DNA from 3 places in the Trichococcus sp. genome. Region 1 is predicted to be linked to each of the others. Evidence: predicted binding sites of a transcription regulator. Region 1 holds the regulator's gene; each other region holds the start of a gene.
What was found. The regulator LexA, encoded in region 1, represses DNA repair genes until DNA is damaged. The targets are predictions, from matches to a motif close to CNAACANNTGTTNG.

Region 1 (7,977 bases):
CCTGAAGAAATCGAATCCGCCAGTGTCAATATGCCTGCACCAGCGACCATGCGGATCGCATTCAAGTCATTCGTCGCATGCGCCATCAGATCACCGGTCCGGTACTTTTGGAAGAAGACCGCATCCATTTCTGTGAAATGCTTGAACAATCGTGAACGAAGTATTTTTTCCAATTCTGCCGAGGTTCCCCAAATCTTCATCCGCCATATATAACGGAAGAGGTACTGCAGGACGCCCGCAATCAAGATGATCGCCGACCACTTCCACAAAGACGCCATGGTTAAGGTTCCCAACGCAATTTCATCGATGATGATTCCAACAACGCGCGGCGACACGACTTGCAGGATTGCGACAATGATCAGGAAAAAGACGCCAACAAAATAGGCTTTCCATTCCTGGCGGAAAAACCAACTTAATTTTTTGAAAATACTCACGTATATTACCCCCTTCTTACTTGTATAAAGACAAAATAAAAATGTGGAACCGTAGAGATCCACATTTTGTATATTATTTCATTAATCTACTTCTTTTTCTTTGTTGATTGTGCTTTCATAGAAGCCATGATTTGTTTAACTTTTCTCTCGGATGGTTTTTGACCCATCTGCATCATCATAGAACGCAACATTTCTTCATTGATCGGTGGATTTTCTTCAAAATATTTTACCATATAACGTCTTGCAAGGAAAAATCCGCCAACCGCGCCTGCTACTATTCCTAAAATGACCATCATTACCCATGCTGTTGTTGACACGTATTCATCCCCCTTTCCAAAGCATTCATTCATTAATTGTACTAAAGATTATGAGAAAAAGAAATAGCAATCACCGATAAATTTAGCAATTTTTCGAGAACGCTTCAACCATATCCGGTTTTGGGACAAATCTGTGCAAATTCTTGCTTCATCCCGAGAATATACGAACATCTGTTTGATATTTCGGATGATTAGTGGTATCCTAAACGTATAAATATAAGATTACGGAGATGATGATCTCATGGTTAAAAATAAAGATTCACGCCAAATTGAAGTGCTCCAATACATTTATGAAGAAGTCCAAGAAAAAGGCTATCCCCCGACCGTAAGAGAAATCGGAAATGCGGTAAAATTATCCTCCACATCCACGGTGCATGGCCATCTGTCGCGTCTTGAAAAAAATGGCTTTATTCAGCGCGACCCAACAAAACCCCGTGCGATTGAACTGACTCAAGCGGGTCTGGACAAGTTGGGGATCATGTCGGATAAAATGCCGTTGTTGGGTACCGTCACAGCCGGTGCGCCCATACTTGCCGTGGAAGAGGCGACTGATTATTTCCCTGTTCCCCCGGATCTGAAATCCAATTCCGGTTCTTTGTTCATGCTGAAAATCCGCGGAGATAGCATGATTGATGCCGGTATATTCGATGGCGATTCAGTCATCATCAGAAAACAAGCCACGGCTGAAAACGGCGATATCGTCATAGCCATGACGGACGACGATGAAGCGACCTGCAAACGATTCTATAAAGAGAACAACTATTATCGGCTGCAACCAGAGAATGCAAGCATGGAGCCGATAATCCTGGATTCTGTCCTCATTTTGGGGAAAGTAGTCGGTTTGTACAGGAATCACATCATTTAAAGAACAGTTCTCCGACTGACACAAAAAGGCTGCCGATCGGCAGCCTTTTTGCGTGTCCATTCTTATGCTGTTTTTTTAGTATTCCATCAGCGTGAAGATGTCATACCCTTGGATCAGGTCTCGACCCTTCAGATCCAACAACTCGATCAGGAATGCCAAACCGACGACTTCTCCGCCTAATTTTTCAACCAATTCAATGGTCGCGGCTGTAGTACCGCCGGTAGCCAACAAATCATCACAAACCAGCACTTTGTCGCCAGGCAGAATGGCATCTTGATGCAATTGCAGCGTCGCTTTTCCGTATTCCAATCCGTAAGAAACTTCAACCGTTTCTCGTGGCAACTTGCCTTTTTTGCGGGCCATTGCGAAGCCGCAGCCTAATTCTACAGCGACCGGGCAACCAACCATAAAGCCTCGTGCTTCGGGTCCGACTACTTTATCGACATTGAGGTCTTGGGCATATTTCACGATTTCTTTGATTGCATAGCGGTAGGCTTCGCCGTTTGCCATCAAAGGCGAAATATCGCGGAATATGATGCCTTGCTCCGGAAAATCTTTTACGTCAGCAATATATTGTTTCAAATCCATTTTATGTTCCTCCTAATTATTGTACCAGCATCTGTTCATTCAACCATTTCGTCAATTGCGAAAACGGACTGTAGATGAATAGTTTCTCAGCTTCCATTTTCTGCAGGCGATCTTTGAATACTTGCGTATCATCCAATGCCCTTTTGACAGGATTCTTGACCTCATTGATGAAACCATTGTCTATTGTAACAAATCCCGCCTCCAAAAACACTTGAATCATAAAAATGGCAATATTTTTTTTGATTTTTAAGTATTCTGCCAAGGCATCTAACCGGTTTCTCACATCGATATCCTTATGGGAACGGATATACTGATAAAATCTTGCAAACTGGTCTTTAGGAGGGACCCCATCTGCGTAAACACTATTCGATTCATGAGAAACGACATACACGTTTTCGAATTGATTGTTCTTCAGTAGATTCGCCAACAGGTCCATCTTCAACGGACATTCGAAGAGCACAAGGTTGCTGGCGCTGACATCCTGCATGGCGTCCGCTGTACTGTCGGTGAGCAAGGCAGCGTTTGAACTGTTTGGGATGCGCTCATAAAATTTTTTCATGATTCCGGAAGTCGAAAAGAGATACAAAGCATCTTCCACGGCCAATACGGACTCCTGGATGACTGAACTCCTTTTGTCGAAAAACTGGACATGCTTGTTTTTGATATCCTTCAGCTGCAATTGGGGTTTCGCGCTGTCCCTCCAAACATTAATCGAAAGTTCGCCGATGAGGGAAACGACATCCGCTTCGTTCAAGTGATTGCTGATGCTCCCCTTGTTGAAGCCGATCACATCCAGAAAGAGGTTCTTGTCCTTGAGCTTGAATTTCAGATGCTTGTTGTCGGCACCTATCTGTCTGATGTCCGTCAAGGGTACATTCTGGAAGCCGAATATAGGCTTTGGATTATCAGTACCATAAGGTTTAAGCAATTCCAATTCCTTCAAAAACGGCAAAGTGACATCAGCAAGCGGCAGGATGGCGTCTATATAAATGGATTCACCTAACACGATTGCATCATGATAACGAGCCGCGTAGCCGTTTATTTTTTCATCGAAAGCGGGCAAATCGGTGGCGGAAAGACTCATGCCGGCTGCCATTTTGTGCCCTCCGAATTTCGTCAGCAAATCCTTTGAATCGGTCAAGGCAGCATAGATATCCAAAGCCTCAATGCTCCTGGCCGAACCTTTCGCGATGCCGGTTTTTTCGTCGATGCGGAATAAGATTGTAGGGCGCCCGAATTCCTCTACCAGCTTGCTTGCCACAATCCCAAGAACGCCCTCGTGCCAGTTCTTGCTGCCCAACACAACAACATCCGGCATGCTTTCGGCTTTCGCCAGTTGGGCACTCGCCTCTTCATGGATGGACTGTACAATCCCTTGTCTCTCGACATTCTTTTCCTGTATGTAGGCAACGAGTTCAGCAATTTTGTCCTCATCGAAAGACAGCATCAGTTCAGCGCCTGGGCCCGCATCTTCCAATCGACCGACCGCGTTCAAACGTGGCCCGATGATGAATCCGATGCTCTCTTCGTCCAAATGGGCTGCATCTATCCCTGCGGCTTCCATCAAAGCAGCCAAGCCGAGCCGATGCGTTTGTTTCATGACTTGCAGCCCCTGTTTCACGATCCATCGATTCTCGCCTGTCAGACTCACAAGGTCCGCAACAGTCCCGATTGCTGCCAGATCAAGGGATTCGTATGGCATTTCCCCTAGTAGAGCTGCCGCAATTTTCAGCGCGACGCCAGCTCCGGATAGATCCGGGAAAGGATACGTGCCAGCAGGATGTTTCGGGTGGATTATGGCATACGCATCCGGCAAGACATCCGGCAATTCGTGATGGTCGGAAACGATGACGTCAATCCCCATTTTTTTGGCCATCGCTATCGGCTCATGGCCGGAAACCCCGTTGTCGCACGTCAAAATCAGTTGCGCACCGTTTTCAATCAATTTTTTGAATGCGGCAGCATTTGGCCCATATCCATCCGTAAAGCGATTCGGCAGATAATAGCCGACATTGCCGCCCAACACTTCAATCGTTTCCACTAGAATGCTTGTGCTTGTGATGCCGTCCGCGTCATAATCCCCATAAACGACGATTTCTTCTCCCGTTTCAATGGCTTCAGTCAAGCGCTGGACTGCTTTATCCATGTCGTGCAACAGATACGGATCGTGGAATTCCATTTTGGTCCCATCGATGAAAGCTGTGATCTGTTCTTTTGTTCCCAAGCCTCTCTGCATGCAGAGTGTAACGAATTTTTCCGATAAGCCTGAAGCCTGGCTGATTCCCATGCTGACAGAGCCCTCAATTTCTGATTTGCGTATTTTCCAATTCATTTTTGACGATAACAAATTACCGACTCCTTACTTTATAGACTAAATAAACGCACTGTGGTCCCCAATAATCCAAAAAAGACTAGAAGCTGAAATCGTTCTAGTCTTTTCTTTGTGACTTGAAGTGGTCATCGAAGGGATTTCCAGCTCTGTTGCTATCAAACTTTACTGGGCTGATCCGGAGTGCCAGCCGTAAACCTTTTGACCAACTCTTCTTCAAGCGAAGTGATTTTGCTTTCTTTTTGGGTCATTTGCGCCCGCAGATCGGCAAGTTGCTGTTCGTAACCGGCTTTTGTCTCGTCAACTGCTTTTTGGATTTCTTTCCCTTTTGCATCGATTTCAGCGCGCATCTGTTTGAATTCTTTGTTTTTCTTTGTCGCACTTCCTGTCGCAACCAGTAGCGTGATGAGCGCTCCCATCAGGAGTGAAACCAGGATGACAATGATCAAAGGTCCATCCACAACCGCAAATCCAAAATTGACCGGCACAGAATCGACATTGAAAACGGCAAACAGCACAATGATGATGATCAAAATAATACCCGCTACTAATCTCCATTGATTTTTCACTATAATCGCCCCACTCATTTTGATGTTTTTACACTCTCATTATCATCTTTTTGCCGATGCATAGTCAACTTGCACCACTTGAGAGCCACGGTGATCATTTTTTGGTGACCAGCATCCGGCAATCATTTTCTCAATGCTATTTCGAATTCATCATAATCATTGACGAGTTTTGTATTTGGAAAGACTTTGCGGGCATCCCGCTGCAACTGCTGTGCATTGCCATTCAGGTAACGGGCACTGATGTGGGTCAAATAAAGCTGGTTGACTTTTGCTTCTTTGGCTACATTGGCCGCATCGATGCAAGTAGAATGGAAATAATCCGACGCGATGGCTTGGTCTTCTTTCCCGAAGGTGCTCTCATGAACCAACACATCGGCATTTCTGGCTAAGATGACCGTATTTTTCGTTCTTCTTGTATCCCCCAGAATCGTTACGATCCGCCCTTTTGTCGTCTTTCCGATAAAATCGAGCCCGTTGATTGTTCTCCCGTCTGGTAAAACAACAGTCTCTCCGTTTTTAAGTTTCCCGTAAAGTGGCCCCGCGGGAACATCCATCTCTTTCAGTTTTTCGGCCTGCAATTCGCCTGGATAGTCGGCCTCTTCGACACGGTACCCGTATGAAACGATACCGTGATTCAGTTTTGCGCAGCTCACACGGAACTGTTCATCTTCAAACACAACGCCATCTTCGGCTATTTCATGAAAGAAGATCGGATAACGCAAGTGGGACTGGGATATGCGCAGACTGGTCAGCACAAATTCCTTGATTCCGACAGGGCCATAGATGTTCAAGGGAGTGTTGCCGCCTTGAAAAGCCCTGCTGCTTAAAAATCCCGGCAGTCCGAATATATGATCTCCATGCAGATGAGTGATGAAGATCTTTTCAACTTTCCTAGGTCGTATGGTTGTTTTGAGCACACGTTGCTGTGTCCCTTCCCCGCAGTCAAAAAGCCAGATGGCATTGCGTTCATCCAACAGTTTCAATGCGATGCTGGAAAGATTTCTGCTGGTGGAAGGAACACCGGCTCCGGTGCCTAAAAATTGGATTTTCATAATCAATTGCTCCCATTTTCATCATTTAATTCTCGATAGATTTCTTCAGCCACAAAAAGGGCCAATTGTTGTGCCCCGGTAGGATTCGGATGGACTTGATCCTCCAAAAGCCACTCGTCGTGCTCGCTGCTATAAGCATCCCAATCCAAAATATGGACATTGGAATGCTTGCTTTCGGCAAGCTTCAACTGCTCGTTCACACTGTCCTTCCAGATTCTCGGTACATTCGTCGTCAGGAAAAACAGATTCCGGGAAGTCCCGACTTGCTCGACGAATGTTTCCATCTGCTTCTGAGTGAAAGTACCGTTGGAACCCAGGAAGACCACAACCGTATCATGCAATTGTCCCCTTTTTTCCAAGGCAGTAATCACAGCGGAGGTTTGGTAAAGTTGTCTACTGACGGCGCCATCCACAACCGCCCGACCGAAAATCGTTACCAGTTGATCCGCAACCGAGAGCAATACGGAGTCTCCTATGAAGGTAATATCCGCATCATGCGCGAACAAAACGGTCTGTCGTTCAAGCCCTTCGATATTGTTGATTGCCCTGCTACGGATGGAATCGTCACGATTCATTTCTTCCATTTTGGTTTGGCTGGCTGCGATCTGTTCACGCAATTGTTGCACTTCAGCATTTTTGCCGGGTTGCGCTTGAGCAAATCCCGTCAGAGCAATCAGCAGCGAACAGATACCGATGATTACAATGATTTTTTCCCGCAAATGCTCGGTTAAGCGCCGGGATCCCAATGTTTTGATTCGGGCAATTGCCTCTGAAGGTCGCCATGACAGCGTAAACGGTAGGTTCAAACTGCCTTTCTCAAATATCTGATAACCTATTTCGGAAAGACTGAATATAAGTGCCAGCTGAATCAAAATATGGCGAGCGGGATCAATGCTCGTATCGACTACTTTTGCCTGATAGAGAGAAATCACAGGATAGTACCAGAGATACAGGAGGAAACTACGCCGTCCGAGCCACTGAATCGGTTTGAACCGCATCAATCTTGAAACGGTTGTGGCCGGATGTGCTGTCAAAACAACAGCAACTCCAATGATGATGCTATTGAGATACATCCCGCCTCTATACGTAAATGTCTGGCTGTCCAGCATACCACTGAACATTGCACCGATAACAGCGTAGCTCAACAAGCCCGCGAGCGTCAATCTTCGACCAATATGCTTCGGCACCGGTTCGTCCAGCCTCTCCAACGGCCATACAACCGAAAGCGCGCTGCCGATCATGAAAGAAAACAAGCGCGTATCCGTTCCATAATAGACCCGTGAAGCGTCCTCTCCCGGAACATACAGCATCGCCATAGCAAGGGCGGAAAACAAAGAAAGCCCGATTGCTGCATAGAGGATTATCCGTTTATTTTTGTATAGTGCCAACAGCAATAATACAATCAGTGGCCAAATAACATAGAATTGGCTTACGATAGAAAGGAACCAGAGATGCATAAACGGTGATTGCACATAGAATTGTTCAAAATATGAACCGCCAACGGAAATTTGCCACCAATTGTTGACCATCCCTAAAGACGAAAGGAGCCATGGCCGCAAATTCAGCAACAAGTCCCTTTGGAACAGAGTGATGTATGTGGTCACCACTATCAACATCCAGAGCAACGGGAGGAACAGCCTATGAAACCTTTTGGACAAATAGCGTTTGTATGCCAATTTCCCCCTTTGAGCGTATTCTTCAATCACAGACGATGTAATGAAAAAACCGGTCAGGACGAAAAAAAAGTTGACAGCCAAGTAGCCGCCCGGCAAAACATGTGGCATCAAATGATAGAAAATGATGGCAATGATCGCAACCGCCTG
Region 2 (7,977 bases), on a different contig from region 1:
TAGTTTGGTCCCGGCCAACATCAACGGCGCTATCCTTCAGAAGTTCAAAGACAGCGCGTTCAAGGGGAATTAATGAATGGAATGAAACGAATTTTTGCATAAGGTTGGGCAAGGAACCCATGGTTCCTTGCCCAACCTTTTTAGGCGTGGCTTCGTGAAAAAATATTTCGGGCGACTGAATGTTTCTGGGCCTTTTCGCGTATGTTTTGAATGGATGTGAAAGGAGGGGTAGCTTGGACGCTATTCGGGAATGGGTTGCTTGCCATAAACGGGAAGTAATCGGATTTTCTGTTGTGCTTTTGTTTTTCACCGTAAGTCTGCTGGGATTAGGCAGATTGATGTACGGCAATCCTGCAGAAACCAACCCTGGGGAGTTGTTGCTGGATGAAACTTATCTGGCAGCAAGCTCTGCTGAAGCGAATGTTTCGTCAACACAGCCGGAAGAAGAGGAGCCAGTCCGGGAAATCATCATCGTCGATATCAAAGGGTCCGTAAAAAAGCCGGGTGTATACCGAGCTGAAGCTGACATGCGCGTCATTGACATAATTGATTTGGCGGGTGGTTTTAGTGAAACAGCGGATGCCGACACAGTGAATCTGTCCCAGCGTGTAAAGGATCAGATGGTGATTTATATTCCTGCAGTGGGGGAAGGATACGATCAGCTGATTGCAGTACCGGAAAATAGCCTGAACGGACAAGAAACCGGAAACGAGGAGGCTGAAACCAAGAAAGTGGATATCAATACGGCAGATGCTGATCTGCTCCAGACATTGAACGGGATAGGTGAAAAAAAAGCTGCGCTCATCATCGCATACCGTGAAGAGAACGGCTCTTTCCAGACGATCGAGGAAATAATGGACGTTTCAGGAATCGGTGAAAAAACCTTCGAGGGGTTTAAAGATCTAATTACGGTCGGAGCAAAATAAAATTGAAACAGGGGAGCGGCTCTTGTATACTTAATTTTATATATGGATGGAGGTTACTACTGCATGGAAAGAATTCCTTGGAATCAATATTTTATGGCACAAAGCGTGTTGCTCTCGCTGCGGAGCACTTGCAAACGTTTGGAGGTAGGTGCCACAATCGTTAGAGACAAACGTATCATAGCCGGAGGATACAACGGGAGTGTTTCCGGCGATGTCCACTGCATCGATGAAGGCTGTTATGTCGTGAACGGGCACTGCGTCCGCACCATCCACGCGGAAATGAACGCAATCCTCCAGTGCGCCAAATTCGGCGTCCAGACCGAGGATGCTGAAATATATGTGACACATTTCCCTTGCCTGCAATGCACGAAAATGATTCTGCAAGCAGGCATCAAGAAAATCTACTATTTGGAAGACTATCATAACGACTCCTACGCGATCCATCTTTTGGATGCAATGGATATTCCGTATGAACAAGTCCCCCTCGACCCGGATTATTTTTATCAATTGCTGAAACGAAAAGAACAATCAGATGATGGCTCTACTGCTTGTTGCGGTCATCATGACGACTGACCATTAAAGGCTATCTGCTTTTGCCTGCCTTGCTCGTCTTCCCGGTAACCATTATTGGGTTTGACAAAAATAATTTCTTTGCATGGATACTGTTGTTTGTCATTTTTGCGCGCCTTTTCTTTATGAAAGCGAAGGTTTTGGATATTATTGCTGCCGTGGTAGTGATCGCAACCATATCGAGCGTGCTGATCCACCAGTGGTCAAATGTATCTGCGTTCACTGCTCAGGAAGCGGAGTCGGTCAAAACAGCTGTGTTGCGGTTGGATCCGAATGATATGCGGATCAACGGCGATTTGCTGACAGGGGAAGCCTCGATGCAAACGGAAGGCAAGGAAGAGAAAGTTTATTTTCATTACACGATCGGAACCGAAGAAGAAAAGGTCGACTGGGAACAAAAGCGATTTCCGCAGCACATCATTGCTGAAGTCCGTTTGGAAGAGCCGGAAGCTGAGCGGAATCTGTACCAATTTGATTTTGAAAACCATCTGAATGCGAAAAGCATCCATTGGATCGTAACGATCGAAGCGATGCAGCTCCGGAGCGAGGATCGTTCAGTCTGGTCCTTGCCAAGCAGCTTAAGGAGATCCCTCATTTTGATGCTGGAAAAATTGCCTGCAGTCCAGACGACCGACTATATCCAAACCATGTTATTCAATCAGTCGCATGCTATTGCGGGAGAGACTTTGGATGCCTATCGCGGAATCGGGTTATTGCATCTTTTCTCTATTTCCGGCATGCATATTCAGCTGTTGCTGACCCAGTTGCGGTTTGTCCTGCTACGGATGAAAGTCAGCCATGAGAGCACGAATAAGCTGCTGGTTGTATTTTTGATCGCTTATGGCGTGTTGACCGGGTGGGGAATCGGGGTCTTTCGGGCTATCTGTACGCATTTTATCCTTTTGGTGGGCAAAATCACCGACCATCGGGTAGAGGCGAAAGACGCCTTTGCGTTTACATTGATGGCTGCTGTTTTATACAATCCCCTGCTGATCTATACGGCAAGTTTTCAATTGAGCTATCTTTTGGCAGGGGTATTGTATTTCCTTGCGCCGGTAAGTGCGGAATGGGAACTGAACGGACTGCTGAAAGATATTTGCTTGACGGCGCTGATGACGATGGTTTCCTTTCCTATTGTAGCTTATCATTTTTTTGAGGTTTCCTGGATCGGAATCTTTGTGAATGTCATCTTCTCATTCTTTTTTTCTTGGTTGCTTTTTCCAATTTTTTGGTTTTTGTTCTTTACAGTGCTCTTTTTCCCGGAAACACCGGTGTTGGGCGTGCTTTGCACCGTGTCCGACAACTTGCTCACCTTGTTGGAGAACTTCGCCAGTGCAGCAGCTGATTTGAATTTTGCGTCAGTCGTTACTGGGCGTCCGCCTGCCTTTTATTTTGCGCTGGTCTGGGTCGCTTTGCTGCTGCTCTTGCTGCGTGTTGAAAAAAAACGAAGGGATATCCGCGTGCTCTGTTTCCTTATTGTTGCTGTCGGCTTGTTTTCGTTCGCCCACCAGCTGACGCCTTCCGGGAAAGTCGTCATGCTTGATGTAGGGCAGGGTGATGCCATCCTGATCATAGCGCCTTTTCATCGTCGTGCGGTGCTGATAGACACGGGCGGCATGCTCACTTTCGAAAAAGAAGCATGGCAAGTCCGCGAAACAGCAGCCACTTCCGGCGAAAAGCTGGTGACGATCCTAAAAGCAGAAGGCGTGAAAAAATTGGATATGGTTTTTCTGACGCATGCTGATCAGGACCATGTCGGTTCATTGCGGGAATTAGCCGAAGGGATGCCAATCGATAAAATTTATTTCCCCAAAGGAGCGGAGGGGAATGTGGCGTTGGCAGCAGTGCTGCTTGAGCTGCAAAATCAGCAACACGTGACCCTTTACCCTGTATTGGGGAAGGTTGATGTCAAGATTGGCGCTGACTTTGTTTTTCGCATCCTGGCACCTTTATCCCCCGGCGATGGCGGAAATGAGGATTCTTTGGTCATTCAAACAAGCATAGGCGGCTTGGATTGGCTGTTCACGGGCGATCTCGAAGAAGAAGGGGAAGAGTTGCTGATGCGCACTTACCCCGATTTGAAGACCGATATACTGAAAATCGGCCATCACGGTAGCGCAACGTCCAGTTCGGAAGACTTCTTGGATCAGATCCAACCTGAATTGGCCATGATATCCGTCGGGAAAGCGAATAGGTACGGGCATCCTGATGGGAAGATACTGGAGCGTCTGGAATTGCGGGATATTTCGATATTCCGCACGGATCAACAGGGTGCTATCCACTTTCTGTACGGATCAGAGAAAACAGAATGGCGAACCATTTTGGCGAACAAAAAATATAAATGATGAATGGTGGTCCAAGCGTGAATTATACAACGGAGATGTCCAAAATAAAAAAAGGTCAGCTTCAACCAGTCTATTTATTTTTGGGCAAAGAAGATTTTTTTATAGAAGAAGCGAAGCAGCTATTGCTGCAAACGGTAGTTGATGAAGCCGACAAGGATCTGAATGTCGGCATATTCAATATGGATGAGACGGTGTTGGATCGGGCCCTTGAAGATGCGGAGTCGCTGCCTTTTTTTGGGGAAAGGCGTTTGGTCATCATCGAAAACCCGCTATTTTTGACGGCCGAAAAGCCTAAAAATGGACTGGAGCATGATCTTGGTTGGCTGGAGGGTTATCTGGAAAACCCGTCGCCCTCAACAATTCTGGCTATTTTTGCGCCTTATGAAAAATTGGACAGCAGAAAAAAAATATCGAAACTCGTGGCCAAGAAGGCTGTCACTGTGGATGTTGCTCCGCTAGCTGAAAAAGAAGCCCGCAAATTTTTAGGGGACATGATAAAAAATGAAGGCTTTCAAATGAACCGTGATGCTCTGGAATTGTTTTATGAGCGGATCGAAAACCAACTGTCGCGGGGAATGCGGGAGTTGCCTAAGTTATTTTTAGCCGGATCTGAAGACAAAAAAATCACCAAACAAATGGTGATCGATTTGATTCCGCGCAATCTGGAACAGAATATTTTTGAATTGGTGACGCAAGTGCTGAACAAGAACACATATCTGGCTATCCAGATCTATCGGGATCTGTTGCTCCAAAAAGAGGAGCCGATCAAAATAAACGCAATCCTTTTGGGACAATTCCGCCTGTTGCTGCAAGTAAAGCTGCTTTCAAAAAGTGGGTATCAACAAACCGACATCACCAAAGTATTGAAGGTCCATCCTTATCGTGTCAAACTTGCTTTCCAACAAGTGCGGAACCTTTCCGAAAAGGTCTTGGCGGATGCCTTTCAGGGATTGGTCGAGACGGAGTATAACATGAAGACGGGGCAGGGACTGAAAGAAATCCAATTCGAGCTGTTTTTGATCCGATACGCAAACGCAATGCCCAAACAATAAAATGATCAGAAGCAAACTTTTGCTGCCGAATGAACATTCAAATAAGAAAAGCTGAACGGGTTCGTTCTGCCCTGATTAAGGAAACACTGTGACCTAATCGGTCAAGCGTATCATGCCTCTAAGCGATTGAAATCGCAAGAGTCATGACAATTTAGGAAATCTGGCCTCGCAACGTTTCCTACGTATACAAAAAAGGCCGAAGACGGACCAGTTGGACTGGTCTATCTTCGGCCTTGCGTTTTGAAGTCTCTTAAATAAAAAAATTATTTTGCTAATTTTTTAGTTAAACGAGAAATATCGCGAGACGCTTTGTTTTGATGAATTAAGTTTTTAGAAGCTGCTGAATCGATAGATTTAACTGCTGCTTTCAATAATTCTTCGCTATTTTCAGCGCCATCTGCTAATGCAGCTTCAAATTTCTTGATAGCTGAACGCATAGCACTCTTTTGAGCGTTGTTTTGTAGGTTAGCTTTTTCGCTAGTGCGAACACGTTTGATTGCTGAATCGATATTTGGCATTGGGTTCACCCCTCTTTCCTTATTTCTATAACTATTAGGCTGTTTTGCCAACATGCCATATTATACATAATTTTAGAGGGTTGTGCAATAAAAATTGAAAGAGATTGCCTTTTTAATCATTGCTGCCCGGAATTTAGGCCCACATATTTTGAAATTTTTGGGTCAAAATCGTGCAAAGCTATGCCAAAAGCTCCAAAGTGTACGAAAGTATGTTTGGGTGGTAAAATAGTTGTAACAGTCAGTAAAGAGGTGAATCATCTATTATGAAAGATCAATTTGAATTAGTTTCCCCATACAAACCCAGCGGTGATCAGCCGGAAGCCATCAAGGAGCTTGTCGGCGGATTGAATCTGGGCAGACGGGCGCAGACCTTGTTGGGAGCTACTGGGACCGGCAAGACTTTTACGGTAGCCAACGTAATCCAGTCAGTGAACAAGCCAACGCTCGTCATCGCGCACAATAAAACGCTGGCAGGGCAACTGTATGGCGAATTGAAGGAGTTTTTTCCCAACAATGCCGTCGAATATTTTGTGAGCTACTATGACTATTATCAACCCGAAGCTTATGTTCCCTCAAGTGACACTTACATAGAAAAAGAATCCAGCGTAAACGATGAAATCGATAAACTGCGTCATTCTGCCACAAGTTCTTTGCTCGAAAGGCGGGATGTGATTGTGGTCGCTTCCGTATCCTGCATCTATGGTCTGGTAAATCCCTTGGACTATAAAGAGCATACCTTATCCCTCAGACAAGGGATGGAAATGGAACGGAACGAGTTGCTGCGCAGGTTGGTGGAAATGCAGTTTGAACGCAATGATATCGATTTTCGGCGCGGTACGTTCCGAGTGCGCGGGGATGTTGTTGAAATTTTTCTGGCATCCCGCGACAACGAGGCCATCCGTGTCGAATTTTTTGGGGATGAAATCGACCGGATCAGGGAAGTGGATGTGCTGACCGGAGAAATCAAGAATGACGTCGAACATTTCCCTGTTTTTCCCGCCACTCACTTCGTGGCAAATGAAGAAAAGACCTTGCATGCAGTTGACATGATCCGGGCAGAATTGAAGGATCGCCTTAAGGTGCTGCGCGCTGAAAATAAACTGTTGGAAGCCCAACGGTTGGAGCAACGCACCAACTACGATATGGAAATGTTGATGGAAATGGGATACTGCAACGGCATCGAAAACTATTCCAGACATATGGATGGGCGTGCTCCCGGAGAACCTCCCTACACGTTGCTTGATTTTTTTCCGGATGATTATTTGACCGTCATAGATGAATCGCACATCACTATGTCCCAAATCCGCGGCATGTACAACGGTGACCGTTCGCGGAAGGAACAGTTGGTGGCTTATGGCTTCCGTCTGCCGAGCACTCTGGACAACCGACCGTTGACGTTGAAGGAATTCGAAGAGCGGGTCAACCAGATCATTTATATTTCAGCGACCCCTGGCCCATACGAGTATGAACAAAGTCCGTACGTCGCTCAACAGATCATCCGTCCGACAGGCTTGTTGGATCCGATTGTGGAAGTGCGGCCGATCAAGGGTCAGATCGATGATCTGATCAGTGAAATCAATCTGCGCGTCGAACGCAATGAGCGGGTCTTCATCACTACTTTGACGAAGAAAATGTCCGAAGACTTGACGGATTACCTGAAGGAAGTCGGCATCAAAGTGAATTATCTGCATAGCGAAATCAAAACGATGGAGCGCGCGGAAATCATCCGTAACCTCCGACTGGGGGAATTTGATGTGCTGATTGGTATCAACCTATTGCGGGAAGGGCTGGATGTTCCTGAAGTATCGCTTGTCGCCATCCTGGATGCCGACAAGGAAGGGTTCCTCCGGAGCGAACGCTCGCTTGTCCAGACGATCGGCCGGGCTGCCCGGAACGAGAACGGGAAAGTCATTATGTATGCAGACCGCATAACGGATTCAATGGAGCGGGCCATTAATGAAACGAACAGGCGTCGCACGACGCAGGAGGCCTACAACATTGAGCACGGAATCACTCCGAAAACGATCATCAAGGAAGTCCGTGACCGCATCAGCATCTCGCACACACCTGAAGATGCCGAAGGGGATGTCAGCATCCTGAGCGTCTATAAAGCGATGACGATGGAACAACGCCGCGAAGCGCTCGATCAATTGGATAAGGAGATGCGGGAAGCCGCCAAAGCCCTCAATTTCGAGAAAGCGGCAGAAATCCGTGATATGGTATTGGAACTGAAGGCTGAATACAAAGGTTTATGAAAAAAGTGATTTCCACTTGCAATCGGTAAGGAATTACGATAAACTGTTTCTTGTATTATACATACGACCTTCAACTTGGTTAAACGATTCACCAACGTTCTACTCAGTTAAAGGTAACTTTATGAAAGAGGTGAAAAAAATGGCAATTTCAAAAGAACTTAAAAATGAAATCATCAAAGAATACGCTATTCACGAAGGAGATACTGGATCCCCTGAAGTGCAAATTGCAGTTCTTACGTATGAAATCAACCACTTGAACGAGCATGCACGCGTTCATAAAAAAGACCACCATTCTTACCGTGGTTTGATGA
Region 3 (7,977 bases), on a different contig from region 1:
CCGGATCCTCCATGGTAATGATCTGCAGCGGTTCATCGGCATATTTCCTGCGCAGCAAATGATAGATCGTCGTTGTTTTGCCGGATCCGGTAGGGCCAGAGAACAGGACAAGACCGCTCTTGTGGTCCAACAGTTCGAGCAACTCCGCCTCCTGGGCCGGGAAAAATGCGTGCAAACCCGGCTCAAAACTCGGATTGGCATAAAGCAGGCGGATGACAAGCGACTCCTGGTAGCGGAAATTTGCGATGGTGGACAGCCTCAGTTCAATTTTTTTGCCGTTCAGCCGGTACCTGACAGCACCGGATTGCGGTTTCCGCCTTTCACCCACATTCATGTTCGAAAGAAATTTGAAATAAGAAATCAACCGCTCACCCTTTTCGATTGAATACACCGCTACTTTCGATAATCCGGTACTCACGCGAAAAAAAAGTTCATAGTGGTCTTCATAAGGGAGCAGATGGATGTCGGAAACACCCAGTCGCATCGCATCGGCCAACAAGCTCTCTGCTTTTTCTTCCATATTCATCACCTCATTTCTATTTTGCCGTCACTTATAGCTTCTGCAAAATCCTGGCTTCCGCTCTTTCTCCAACGAGAAATTTAGTTAAAAATATGTTATATTGGCATAAACAGCGGTCCTACACGCGAAAAACAAGCGGGATCACTTGATATAAGGGAGGTGAACTTTTTTGAAAAAAAACGTTGTTGGTTCGATTCTTCTGATTGCAATCGGAACATTTCTGTTCGCGATGGGCATCAATATGTTTTCCGTGGCGAACCATCTTGGCGAAGGCGGTGTCACCGGCATTAGTTTGTTGGCCTTCTATACCTTGGATGTCCCTGTAGCCATCACGAGTTTCGTGTTGAATGGCATCATACTGGTCATCGGATTCCGATTTTTGGAAAAATCGACCATGAGGCTGACGCTTTTGGCCACACTGTTGATGTCGGTGTTTCTCCATCTGACGGCTGCTTGGCGCTATCCGATGGAAACAATCATTCTGGCTCCGCTTTGCTCCGGGTTTTTGGTCGGCACAGGCTTGGGACTCGTGATGCAGGCAGGCGGTTCAACGGCCGGGACCGACATCATCGCCTTGATTTTCAATAAATATCTCGGTTGGAGCACCAGTATCGCACTGGTCGTATTGGACCTGTTCGTCGTTGGACCCTCCATCTTCGTCATCGGGCTGGAGAATGTCGTTTTGACTGTCGTGCATCTCTATGTGCAAACGAAAGTGCTGGATTTCATCCTGGAAGGGTTCAATCCGAAAAAACAAGTCCTGATCATCTCGGAGCGGCATCAGGAAATCGCTGATGCGATCGATAAAAAAATCGGCCGCGGAATGACCTTCTTGCAAGGTGAAGGCTATTACTCCAAAAGCCAGAAGAAGGTGATTTTGATAGTCGTCAACAGACAGCAATTGATGCCGTTAAACCGTATTGTGACAGCCATCGATCCTAAAGCTTTCTTCACTATCAGCGAAGCTCAAAGCGTCATCGGAGAAGGTTTCTCTTATTTGATTTCGGATGAGCAATACCAGCAGAAAATCAACGATTTCATTGATGAAAAGTCGCAACAACAATAAAGCGACGACACAACGAAAAAGAACGGCAAAGGACCAGTAAAAATGTCCTTGTCGTTCTTTTTCGTTAGGATGCTGTGATGATCATACAAATAGTTGGACCTTCAGGAAAGCAGAAAAACGACGGTCTTCATGATATCCATTTTCTCCACCGCAGCATTGTAGTTCATTCTGGCAATCTTTAGGTTCTGCTCTTCTTCGCGCATTACGGCGAGATTTTTTTCCGAATTGTTTTTGATCCATTCACCTCTCACATCCGCTAAGGCGATTTCCTGACGCTCCAGTATTTTCTTCGCTTCCTGCAGCTCGAACTTCAACAATTCGAATTTCCTTTCCAGATCTTGTATTTTTATCGGATTCTGTTACTTCAATCGTTCAATTCTAGCTTTCAACTCTTCCATATACCTTACCGCCTCCAATTCCTCAAAAACAGCTGTCTTAGCTCTTTATGCCGTCAAAAATTTGCATATTTCCAGTCCGAACTGCCTTGCCTGATCCGGACCGCTCGCAGTGATGATATTGCCGTCGACTGTCAACGCGGACTCAGAATAAATGGCCCCTTTGGCTTCAATAGTTGCGATTTCGGATTCGAAAACAGTCGCATTTTTCTTCTTCAACAAACCAGCATTCGCCAAGACCACCGGCGCGATACAGATTGCAGCAACCATTTTGCCCTGCCCGTTCATCGCCTGTGCCAACATCCAGGCATGCGGATCGTCGAAGAAAACACGGCTCCCCTGACCTCCAACGAACACCACTCCATCAAAACTGGTCGTATCGACATCCTCAACCAAAAGATCCGACTGCGCAATCCCGCCATGCACCCCCATACAAGTTCCGGTCTTGTGGCTTGCGATCCACATCTCATGCCCGCATTTCGCAACCTCTTCCTGGGTCATGAATAATTCTTCATCACGAAAGTCTTCAGGTGCAATCACAAATATTACTTTTGCCATACGGCTGTCCCCCATTCATAGTTTATCCCGATTGGATAATGATCGCTTCGCTTTAAGAGCCGTGATCGAAAATCCCAAGGAAAATCCGACTTTGGCTATCTAAATTATACTACAAGCCTAAAAAGAAAACGATTCCAATCAAGCGGCACTGCCTATTACTAGGCTCCGAGTCGAATCCGAAAAAACGGTTGCCTACCTTGTCCGCAGACAGTGGTAAGCAACCGTTTTTTATTTTATCTGTACTATATTATTCTTCGTCGTCCAGATCAGCGTTGTGGAATACTTCGGAGACATCATCATCGTCTTCCAGTTTTTCCAACATCGTTCTGAATTGCGTTTCTTTGTCCGCTGCAATAGACGACAAAGTCTGCGGAACCATTGTGACCTCAGCTTCAGCCAGGACATAGCCTTCTGCCTTCAAAGCTTCGGAAACAGCATCAAAATCGGCAGGATCCGTGTAGATTTCGAAAACTTCATCACTCGTCTGCAGCTCTTCTCCACCGGCTTCCAATACGCTCATCAACATTGTATCTTCATCCACATCCAAGTCTTCACGTTCGATTGCGATATAGCCTTTACGGTCGAACATGTAACTAACCGAACCTGATTCACCTAAAGATCCTCCATTTTTATTGAAAGCAACCCGGATATTAGTGGCGGTACGGTTGCGGTTGTCTGTCAAAGCATGGACCAAAACGGCTACACCGTTCGGACCGTATCCTTCGTAAGTGACTTCTTCATAATTTTCGCCTTCTCCAGCAGATGTTGCTTTTTTGATGGCACGCGTGATGTTATCATTCGGCATGTTCGCTGCTTTCGCTTTATCGATCATTAAGCGCAGGCTCGGATTAGATGAGGGATCCGGACCGCTGTTTTTTGCAGCCATATAAATTTCTTTAGATAATCTCTGAAAAATTTTACCTCGTTTTTGATCTGCAGCGCCTTTTGCACCTTTGATTTTACTCCATTTTGAATGTCCTGACATTCAGATCCCTCTTCTCATCTATTAATTTACTCAATCATTTTATCAAAAGTAACCGCTTATGGCAATTCACTTTCTGCCTTTTCTGACTGTAAAGAAGAACCAACCGGTGATTACCGCCAAAACTGCTCCTGCACCGGCCAAGACCACATCTTCCTTCATCGCAAATGCCGGAGACACCAGCGATTGATGAAATTCATCCGCAGCCGCGTAACTGACGGAAAGCAGCAGCGCCACAACAACAGGTGTAACTACATCCCGCATCTTCCCGGAAAGACCGCCATACCAAAGATAAGTCAAGATGAAATAGGAAAGGAACAACCATATCTTGCTGCCGAAGAATCCCAGAAAACCGAAATAGCCCAAAGCCTCCGTGCTGACCACCTGCTCACCGTATCGGAAGGTGAATGTTGCGAATAACCCGGAGAGCGGTTGCGATTGCAGGAAATTCGCGATGATGTTCGGCAAAGCATAAAAATCTTGTCGGAAAGTGGCACGGTAATAGAGATAACCCATGATCAAAACTGCTCCCACTATATATGAATTGCTTCTTTGCTCTTTTTGCATGTAGTAATTTTCCTTTCCTGATGTGAATTCTTTTATTATTTCTGATGTAAAACGGATATAATGTACTTATGGCAATAAATTAGTCAATCAAGACTGAGAGGATGATCAGCATGAAATATAGCCTTACCTGGGATTTGGACTCGTTTTTCGAAGGCGGGAGTTCTTCACCGGACCTACAAGAAAAGATAAAATCCATCCAAGACGGATTGAAGGATTTTGAATCCGCAGCAAACAATTGGAACCCTGAACGTGATAAACCGGAATACTCTGATTTGAAGGATTTGCTTCATTACGAGGAACAGTACACAAAAGCCCTGATGCAGTGCAACAGTTTCATAACAGGTGTCCAATCCGCCGATGTATCGGATTTGAATGCAAGCGCAATCCATGCGCGAATAATTCAATTGTACAGCAAATTAACGATTATTCAAACGACTCTGAAGAAAAAAATAACCGCCATCGAAGAAAACGATTGGACGTTGTTGGTGGAAATGCCTGCCTTTTCAGCTCTTGCATTTGCACTGTCAGAATGGCGCCAACAGGGCAGTCGCCTCCTCTCCGATAAGGAAGAAGCCTTATTGGCAAATTTGCGTGTCGATGGATTCAATGGCTGGAGCGCGCACTATGACACGCTCGTATCCTTCATCAAGATTCCTTTTGAAGAAGCTGACGGAACTTTGAACGAACTATCAGCTGGTCAAGCGATGAACCGGATGTATGCCGATCCTGATCCGAGCGTCCGCAGAAAAATATTCGTCGAGTGGGAAAAAGCTTGGGGATACCTTGCTCCAGCCTTCGCCGATACGCTGAATCACCTGCAAGGTTTCCGTTTGGCGGATTTCGAGGCGCATCAGGATGAGGACTTCTTGGTGGAGCCATTGCGTTACAACCGCATCAAACGCGAGACACTGGATACGATGTGGCAAGCCATCAGTGCGAACAAACAGCCCTTCCTTTCATTTTTGGACCGCAAAGCCGCTCTGATGGGCAAAGACAGGCTGGCTTGGTATGATGTCGATGCCCCTGTGTCACTCGGCAGTTTCCAGTCAAAAACCTTCAGCTTCGACGAAGCAGTCGATTACATCATCGAACACTTTGCCTCCTTCGGTCCGAAACTGGCAGACTTTTCCTTGGACGCCGTCAAAAACCGCTGGGTAGAAGCCGAGAACCGATCAGGCAAAAGACCTGGAGGCTATTGCGAAGATTACCCGGAATCGAAAGAGTCACGGATTTTCATGACCTTTACGGGTTCAGCCAGCGATATGAGTACACTGGCCCATGAATTGGGACATGCCTTCCATTCACACGTGATGCGCGATCTGCCGGATCTGAACACGCGCTACGCCATGAACGTCGCCGAAACGGCATCGACTTTTGCGGAAACCATCATCAGCGCTGCCACAGTCAGGGAAGCGAGCAGCGATGAAGAAAAAATTTCCTTGCTCAACACGAAGCTCGAAAATGCGACGGCCATGTTTCTGAATATACATGCTCGTTATCTTTTCGAGAAGACCTTCTACACCGAAAGGATGAACGGCTTTGTCACTGCAGAACGACTGTCAGTAATGATGGAAGCCGCCCAAAAAGAGGCTTATCAAGATGCCTTGAGTGACTACCATCCCCTATTCTGGGCGAGTAAATTGCACTTTTTCATCGATGATGTGCCCTTCTACAATTTCCCTTACACGTTTGGGTTCCTGTTCAGCCTGGGAATCTATGCGCAATCGTTGCAGCAGACTGAAAATTTTGAAGAAACCTATATTTCGTTACTGCGGGATACTGGTTCGATGACAACTGAAGACCTTGTGCTGAAGCATCTTGGTGCCGATATCACGCAGCCGGACTTCTGGAATCAAGGATTGGAGATCATGGCAGCTGATGTAAAGGAATTCCTGCGCCTGACCGAAAAGTATGTCTAAAGACAAAAGACAAAACACATCCCTGCGACCTGTATTTTGGGTCGTAGGGATGTGTTTTTAAGAGCGTGCCGGTCCATAAACCTTTATAAAGGAAGGTAGTATCGCGATTTCAAGCGGAAATGCAGGGCCTTCATCACCGTCTACATTCGTGATCAGTTTATCGCCATCCGCAATGGCGACAGTAGCGTGTTTGAATGTTCTATAGATGACAGTATCCGAATTTTTGAGTTCACCCATGATAAGCTGAGGCAGGATTTTCAGAGAATCCAACAGACTGAACTCCTTGAAAACGACCATTCGCATTTTCCCGTCATCGACTTCTGCTTGTGGCATGAAACGCTCGAAACTGGCGATTGAATTCGTTAAAGCAATCAGGAGGAGCGGGGATTCCTGAGTAAATGTTTCCTCATCCACTGTTATGCGGAAACGATGCATCGGCTGGTTCGCCAGCGCTTTCCCTCCTTCAATGAAGTAAGCCAGTGGACCTAATTTTGTTTTTTGCTCCACACTCACTTCTTCCACAGCTTCAGGAATCGCGCCGGCAGCTACATTAGACACAAAATATCGGTCATTGACTTTGCCGATATCCAAATCCAACAAGACCGCAGTTTCAAACATTTCGATAGCCTGCCCGGGGTCTAAAGGGATGCCGAGCGCCCTTGCCAGATCATTGACAGTGCCCAATGGTACGAAACCGAAAGCGACATCTGTTCCGGCAGCCGCCAAGCCGTTGATGGTTTCATTGACTGTGCCATCACCTCCCATGCAAAACACAGCTTCATGGCCGTTCTTTGCAGCTTCATACGCAAACTTCATGGCATCGCCCTGTTTCCCTGTTTCTTTGACTGTCACCTCTTCGAACATGTTTCTCAATTGCGTTTCCATCAATTCCAGATAACTAGAGGCCATTTCGCCCCCTGATGATGGATTGACGATCAATGTACAAATGCCCATTTCATTCCCCCACTTTCATTTTATCTCTAATGTAAGTATAGCATGCAACACTCACATCCATAAAGTAGAACACCATTTTTCGAATTTTGAGCATATCCTTGGCTTTTCGCTTACAAAATGTGTATAATTTCATAACGTTCGAAGTAAAACAGATTGAATTAGGGGGAGCAGTATGACAAAAGACTATCGTGTCCTACTCTATTATAAATATACACCGATAGAGGATGCAGAAACATTCGCGCAAGAACATCTACGATTCTGCAAAGAAATCGGCTTAAAAGGAAGAATTTTGGTAGCACCGGAAGGCATCAACGGCACGGTCTCCGGAACAATCGATCAAACACAAGCCTACATCGCTCAAATGAATGCAGATCCGCGCTTCAGCGACATCACCTACAAAATCGATGAGACAGACGGTCATGCCTTCAAAAAGATGTTCGTCCGCCCACGCCAGGAAATCGTTTCCTTGCATTTGGGAGGAGACGATCTCGATCCCAACGAAACTACTGGTGAATACTTATCTCCGGAAGCTTTCCGCGAAGCCATTCTAGACGAAAATACTGTCGTCATTGATGCCCGCAACGATTATGAGTACGACCTCGGCCACTTCCGCGGAGCTGTTCGTCCGGATATTGCAAACTTCCGCGAATTGCCGCAATGGATCCGTGAAAACAAAGAACAATTTATGGAAAAACGAGTTGTGACTTATTGCACCGGCGGCATCCGTTGTGAAAAATTCTCAGGTTGGCTCGTCAAAGAAGGTTTTAAAGATGTCGGCCAACTGCATGGCGGGATCGCAACCTACGGCAAAGACGAAACGGTTAAAGGCGATCTTTGGGATGGGAAAATGTATGTCTTCGATGAGCGCATCGGTGTGGATATCAATCGTATCGAACATGTCGTGGTCGGAAAGGACTGGTTCGATGGAACACCATGCGAACGCTACGTGAATTGCGCCAATCCAAGCTGCAACCGGAGAATACTTTGTTCCGAAGAAAACGAGCACAAATACATGC

Region 2: uvrB (excinuclease ABC subunit UvrB) is a predicted target of LexA. The motif match lies at 5,614-5,627, and genes of this name have one in related genera.
Region 3: ACTCCX_RS04965 (DJ-1/PfpI family protein) is a predicted target of LexA. The motif match lies at 2,717-2,730, and genes of this name have one in related genera.

What each region holds. Positions count from the first base shown of each region.
Region 1 covers NZ_JBSQPW010000036.1:10,758-18,734, forward strand. The annotation lists gene ACTCCX_RS10315 (ABC transporter ATP-binding protein) at 1-434, opposite strand, end outside; gene ACTCCX_RS10320 (YneF family protein) at 521-751, opposite strand; gene lexA (transcriptional repressor LexA) at 993-1,616, shown strand; gene ACTCCX_RS10330 (adenine phosphoribosyltransferase) at 1,692-2,204, opposite strand; gene recJ (single-stranded-DNA-specific exonuclease RecJ) at 2,221-4,551, opposite strand; gene ACTCCX_RS10340 (lipopolysaccharide assembly protein LapA domain-containing protein) at 4,692-5,102, opposite strand; gene rnz (ribonuclease Z) at 5,225-6,154, opposite strand; gene ACTCCX_RS10350 (acyltransferase family protein) at 6,157-7,977, opposite strand, start outside.
Region 2 covers NZ_JBSQPW010000005.1:42,419-50,395, reverse strand. The annotation lists gene coaD (pantetheine-phosphate adenylyltransferase) at 1-73, shown strand, start outside; gene ACTCCX_RS02260 (helix-hairpin-helix domain-containing protein) at 234-926, shown strand; gene ACTCCX_RS02255 (ComE operon protein 2) at 990-1,499, shown strand; gene ACTCCX_RS02250 (DNA internalization-related competence protein ComEC/Rec2) at 1,622-3,841, shown strand; gene holA (DNA polymerase III subunit delta) at 3,859-4,893, shown strand; gene rpsT (30S ribosomal protein S20) at 5,157-5,411, opposite strand; gene uvrB (excinuclease ABC subunit UvrB) at 5,675-7,666, shown strand; gene rpsO (30S ribosomal protein S15) at 7,806-7,977, shown strand, end outside.
Region 3 covers NZ_JBSQPW010000012.1:47,299-55,275, forward strand. The annotation lists gene comGA (competence type IV pilus ATPase ComGA) at 1-520, opposite strand, end outside; gene ACTCCX_RS04955 (YitT family protein) at 690-1,586, shown strand; gene ACTCCX_RS04960 (hypothetical protein) at 1,688-1,903, opposite strand; gene ACTCCX_RS04965 (DJ-1/PfpI family protein) at 2,030-2,539, opposite strand; gene ACTCCX_RS04970 (YebC/PmpR family DNA-binding transcriptional regulator) at 2,787-3,524, opposite strand; gene ACTCCX_RS04975 (VanZ family protein) at 3,591-4,088, opposite strand; gene ACTCCX_RS04980 (M3 family oligoendopeptidase) at 4,199-6,007, shown strand; gene ACTCCX_RS04985 (diacylglycerol/lipid kinase family protein) at 6,065-6,961, opposite strand; gene trhO (oxygen-dependent tRNA uridine(34) hydroxylase TrhO) at 7,134-7,977, shown strand, end outside.